2 regions of the Xanthobacter sp. 126 genome follow, and region 2 is predicted to be linked to the other one. Evidence: predicted binding sites of a transcription regulator. Region 2 holds the regulator's gene; the other holds the start of a gene.

Evidence for each region. The regulator LexA, encoded in region 2, represses DNA repair genes until DNA is damaged. The targets are predictions, from matches to a motif close to TGTTCNNNNTGTGTTCNG.
Region 1: XAN126_RS0124910 (YifB family Mg chelatase-like AAA ATPase) is a predicted target of LexA. The motif match lies at 1,936-1,953, and genes of this name have one in related genera.

The regions. Positions count from the first base shown of each region.
Region 1 covers NZ_JAFO01000001.1:5,262,665-5,265,633, forward strand. The annotation lists gene gshB (glutathione synthase) at 1-654, shown strand, start outside; gene XAN126_RS0124900 (polyhydroxyalkanoic acid system family protein) at 769-1,080, shown strand; gene XAN126_RS0124905 (class I SAM-dependent methyltransferase) at 1,087-1,869, opposite strand; gene XAN126_RS0124910 (YifB family Mg chelatase-like AAA ATPase) at 2,014-2,969, shown strand, end outside.
Region 2 covers NZ_JAFO01000001.1:2,590,907-2,593,875, forward strand. The annotation lists gene XAN126_RS0112360 (ComEC/Rec2 family competence protein) at 1-908, shown strand, start outside; gene lexA (transcriptional repressor LexA) at 1,029-1,739, opposite strand; gene glp (gephyrin-like molybdotransferase Glp) at 1,898-2,969, opposite strand, start outside.

The sequences.
Region 1 (2,969 bases), 2.7 Mb from region 2:
ACGGCGACCCACCTGCTGGAGCGCATCCACCCGAAGACGCTGGTGGTGAACGACCCCGGCCATGTGCGCAACGCGCCGGAAAAGATCTTCGTCACCGAGTTTCCGGACCTGATGCCGCCGACCCTGATCTCCCGCGACCTCGCGGAGATCAAGGCCTTCCGCGCCGAGTTCGGCGACGTGGTGATGAAGCCGCTCTACGGCAATGGCGGCGCCGCCGTGTTCCGCCTGACGGCCGACGACCTCAATTTCGGCTCGCTCTACGACCTCTTCTCCGCGACCTTCCGCGAGCCGTGGGTGATCCAGCGCTTCCTGCCGGCGGTGAAGCACGGCGACAAGCGCATCATCCTGGTGGATGGCGAGGCGGCGGGCGCGGTGAACCGGGTGCCGAGCGAGGGCGACTTGCGCTCCAACATGGTGCGCGGCGGCGCGGCGCGGCCCACCGACCTCACCGACCGCGAGCTGGAAATCTGCGCCCGCATCGGCCCCTCGCTGCGCGAGAAGGGGCTGATCTTCGTCGGCATCGACGTGATCGACGGCAACCTCACCGAGATCAACGTGACCTCCCCCACGGGCCTGCGCGCCATCAAGCGCCTGGGCGGGCCGGACATCGCTGCGCAGATCTGGGACCGCATCGAGGCCCGCCGCGCCGCCTGAGACCACCGTCTAATCGACACCAACGCGGCGGCGCCCTCGGCCCGCCGCGCGAACCGCCGTGCCGGTGTGGGCGTTATCCGTCAGGACGCACCGCCGGACATAACAGGACCGACCATGGGACAGCCCTTCACCGCCTCCATCCCCCACCGCCTCGGCAAGGCCGAGGCGACGCGGCGCCTCCAAGCGGGGCTGACCGGCGTGCGCGACCGCTTCTCGCGCCACATTTCCATCCTGGAGGAAACCTGGACCGGAGAGCAGTTGGACTTCCGCATCGCCGCGCTGGGACAGACGGCGAGCGGCAAGCTTCAGGTGGCGGACGACGCCGTGCACCTCTCCGTGGAGCTGCCCTTCATGCTGGATCTCGTCGCCCGCAAGGCGAAGGACCTCATCCAGAAGCAGGGCCGCCTGATGCTGGAGAAGAAATAGGCCCGCTCAGGCCGTTTCCAGTTCCAGCGTCAGCGTGTCGATGGAGAAGGAGCCGTCCGCCTCGAACTCGAAGTGGGTCGCCACGTCCGCGCTGGCACCCGCCATCAGCGAGCGGATGGCGGCGACATGCAGCTCCGGCGTACGGATGCGCGCCACCCAGGAGGCGAACTCCAGCCTCAGGCGCCGGTGCGCCGTGCGCACCACCCGGAACCCCGCCTCCTCGGCGAGGCGGCTCCATTCGGAGGCGCTGTAGTCCCGCCCGTGGGAGGGATCGCGCAGCAATTCCACCGTCTGCAGGAAGGTGTCGGCCACCGGCCATTCGGGCGCGATCACGTCCATCATGACCACCTGCCCGCCCGCCTTCACCACTCGCCGCACCTCCGCGAGCGCCTGCGGCACGTCGCGCCAGTGGTGCGCGCTGTAGCGCGAGGCCACCATGTCGAAGCTACCGTCGGCGAAGGGCAGGCGCTCAGCGACGCCCTGCCGCGTGGCGATGTTCGCGAGGCCGCGTGCCTTCGCCTCGGCCGCGACAGCACCCAGCATGTCCTCGGACAGATCGTAGGCCACCACCTCGCCCGCGAACGGCGCGGCGGTGAAGCTCACATGCCCGCCGCCGCAGCCGAGATCGAGCAGCCGGGCGGGCCGCGCCTCTTCCACGAGGGCCTTGAGCGCATCGAGATCAGCACCCCGCGCATGCACGGCGCTCGCCACATAGGCGGCGGCCTGCGGACCGAACATCTCGACCACATGGGCCTCGTGACTGCGCGCGCCTGCACCCTCGGCGGCCATGGCTGATTTCCCCGATCCTCTTGCTACCTCCAGCATAGCCGGGGCGGCGTTTGACGCAAGCACGATTGTTCCTCTTTCGTTCTTGCGAGCGGGCCCGCCCTCCGCTACCTTGAGATGCAGACGGGCAGCAGGCGGGGGGCGGCTGTGATCCAGCGGGTGGCGACAGTCGCGTTCGAGGGCGTCGAGGCGCGCCCGGTGGATGTTCAGGTGCATGTGGCGGCCGGCCTGCCGGCCTTCACCATCGTCGGCCTGCCCGACAAGGCGGTGACGGAGGCCAAGGAGCGGGTGCGCGCAGCGCTCATCGCGTCAGGGCTTGCGCTTCCGGCGCGGCGCATCACGGTGAACCTCGCCCCTGCCGACCTGCCCAAGGAAGGCTCCCATTACGATCTGCCCATCGCGCTGGGGCTGATGGCCGCCATCGGCGCCATCCCCGGCGATGCCCTCGCCGGCTTCACGGTCGTGGGCGAATTGGCCCTGGACGGCGCCATCGCGGCCGTGGCCGGCGTGCTGCCGGCGGCCATCGGCGCCAACGCCCGGGGCCACGGGCTCATCTGCCCCGCCCCCTGCGGTGCCGAGGCCGCGTGGGCCAGCCCCGACATGGACATTCTCGCCCCGCAATCCCTCATCCAGCTCGCCAACCACATGACCGGACGCCAGGTGATGGGCCGGCCCGAGCCACGGATGAAGCCGCCGGGAGACACCATGCTCGACCTTCGGGACGTCAAGGGCCAGGAGACCGCCAAGCGGGCGCTGGAGGTGGCCGCGGCCGGGGGCCACAATCTCCTGTTCGTCGGACCGCCGGGCGCCGGCAAGTCCATGCTGGCGCAGCGCCTGCCCTCCATCCTGCCGCCGCTGTCGCCGGCGGAGATGCTGGACGTGTCCATGATCGCCTCGGTGGCCGGCACCATCGAGGACGGCGCGCTGATGGACCGCCGCCCGTTCCGCGCGCCGCACCATTCGGCCAGCATGGCGGCCATGGTGGGCGGCGGCGCCAAGGCCAAGCCTGGCGAGGTCTCGCTCGCCCACAATGGCGTTCTGTTCCTCGACGAACTCCCGGAATTCACGCCGCAGGTGCTCGATTCCCTGCGCCAGCCGCTGGA
Region 2 (2,969 bases):
GCACCGCGCTCACCTCGCTGGTGGCGGGGTTGGCGACGGCGCCGTATGGCATCTTCCACTTCCAGCGGGTGGCGCCCTATGGGCTTCTCGCCAATCTAGCGGCGATGCCGGCCGTTTCCTTCCTGGTGATGCCGGCGGGGCTCGCGGGCGTGCTGCTGATGCCGTTCGGCTGGGATCATCTGGCCTGGCCGGTGATGGGCCGGGGCATCGAGATCATGACGGCGGTGTCCGACTGGGTGGGCACGCTGCCGGGGGCCGACATCCGCGCTGCCTTCATCGGTGCCGGAACGCTGCTCTGGCTCTCCCTCGCGCTGCTGGCCCTCTGCCTGCTGCGCGGCGTGCTTACCCTCGCGGCGCTGGTGCCCTTCGGCCTCGCCGCGCTGGTGGCGGGAACGCCGCTGAAGCCGGACCTCCTCATCGCGCCCGATGCGCAGACGGTGGCGGTGCGGATGCCGGATGGGCGGCTTTCCGTGCTCGGCGCCTCGGGCCAGAAGCTGGTGGTGGAGCAATGGCTGACGCGGGAGGGTGATCGCCGCACGGCCGGCAGTAAGGACCTCGCCTCCGCCTTCATGTGCGACCCGCTCGGCTGCACTGCGCCTCTGCCCGGCGGCGGCACCATCGCCGTCTCCCGGCGCGCCGAGAGCCTGGAGGCGGACTGCCTGAATGCCCGCATGGTCGTCACCCGCGATGCCCCGCCCCATGCCTGCCCGGCCGAGGTGCTGACACCGGAAAAACTCGCACGGACGGGAACGCTAGCCTTCACCCTGCGCGATGGCGCCCTCGTGGCCGAGCGAAGCCGCAGCCCCTCAGTGTCCCGGCCGTGGATGGCGCCGCTGCCGCCAGACCTCGCACCCGAGCGAGGGGCGGTCGATGCAGGCGATCCGCAGACCGACGCCACCGCTCCCTGATACGACAATTGCAAGGCGTCGGGGTGAGGGGCAACGCCTTCAAAAAAGCGCAGGCGCCCGTTGAGCGTGGACCACCGCGCCCCTCACCCCGTCCCGGATCTCCCGCGGGAGAAATGAGGATCAGTAGCGGCGCATGAGGCCGATCAGGCGGCCCTGGATGCGCACGCGGTCGGGACCGAAGATGCGGGTCTCGTAGGCCGGATTGGCGGCCTCCAGCGCGATGGAGGCGCCCTTCTTGCGCAGGCGCTTGAGGGTGGCTTCCTCGTCGTCCACCAGCGCCACGATGATGTCGCCGGTGTCGGCGGAATCGCACTTGCGGATCAGCACCGTGTCGCCGTCGAGGATGCCGGCCTCGATCATGCTGTCGCCGCGCACCTCGAGGGCGAAGTGCTCGCCGGAGCCCAGCATCTCGGGCGGGATGTTCAGCGTATGGCTGCGGCTCTGGATGGCGGAGATGGGCGAGCCGGCGGCGATGCGGCCCATGACCGGCACCGAGACCACCTGCCCCGCCTCGTCATCCTCCGCCACGGGGCGGACCTTGCCGAGGCTGCCCTCGATGACCGAGGGCGAGAAGCCCCGGCCTGCGGACCGGGCGGAGGCGAGGCCCGGCGCCACGCTGTCGGGCAGGCGGACCACCTCCAGCGCGCGGGCGCGATTGGGCAGGCGGCGGATGAAGCCGCGCTCTTCCAGAGCGGTGATCAGGCGATGGATGCCGGACTTGGAGCGCAGGTCCAGCGCTTCCTTCATCTCGTCGAAGGAGGGGGGAACACCGGTCTCCTTCAGCCGCTCATGGATGAAGCGCAGAAGGTCATATTGCTTCCGAGTGAGCATTCCCTGGCCCCGTTCCTTGCACGCACCGCCGCGGAACAGGCACTCTCGGCCGGTCCCGATTCAAGGCGCATCCAGCCCGGCGCGCCGCGAAACAAATCATGAACAGTCTTTATCTGTTCCTTTTGTGTTCCGCAAGTGGTGAAGGCTCCGTTAAGGGCTCAATCCGCGAAGGGAATAATCTCGCAGGGGTCTCCGACGCGGCCCGCCGGGGCGAATGGCGGGCGCACCAGAAGGCAGTCGGCGGCGGAAAGAATGCTCAGCATGGCGCTGTCCTGCGAGGCGCAGGGAATGGCGTGGATCGAGCCGTCCGCCCGGCGCTCAAGGGTCGCGCGCATGAAATCGCGCCGCACGTCGTTGGGCGGCAGGTCCGCCGCGAGGCGCGCCGGCACGGTCTCGGGGCCGGGGCGGGAATCGCCCTGCAGGGCGCGGATGAGGGGGACGAGGTAGACCATCCCGCAGACATGGGACGACACCGGGTTGCCCGGCAGCCCCAGCACCCGCACATCGCCACGATGGCCGAACATGAGCGGCTTGCCGGGCCTGAGCGCGATCTTGTGGACCGAGAGATCGACCCCTTCCGCCTTCAGCGCCGGGGCCATCAGGTCATGATCGCCCACGGAGGCGCCACCGGAGGAGACAACGAGATCGAACTCGCCGGAGAGCGCCCGCGCGACCACGGCGCGGATGGCGGCGAGGTCGTCCTTGATGAGGCCGAGGTCGGTCACCTCGGCGCCGGCGCGGCGGGCCAGCTCGGCAAGGCCGAAGGCGTTGGAGACGACGATTTCGCTGTCATTGCCGGTGCCCTGGCCCGGCAGCACCAGCTCGTCGCCGGTCTGGAGCAGCGCGACGCGCGGGCGGCGGGCAACCGGCACCGTCGCATGGTCCATGGCGGCGGCCAGCATGATGTCGCGGCCGGTCAGTCGCCGGCCCGCGAAAAGGCCGGGCGCGTCGGCGGAAAAATCGCAGCCGCGCTTGCGCACGTTGCGGAGCGTGGCGGTCGGGGCCGTGGTGGTGATGGTGTCGCCCTCGCGGGAGACGTTCTCCTGAATCACCACCGTGTCGGTACCTTCAGGCACCACGGCGCCGGTGAAGATGCGCACGGCCTGCCCCGCGCCCACCGTGCCAGCGAAGGGCCGTCCGGCGGCGGATTCGCCGATGACGGCGAGGCGGGCGGGCGTCTGCGCGATATCGGCGCCGCGCACGGCATAGCCGTCCATGGCCGACATGTCG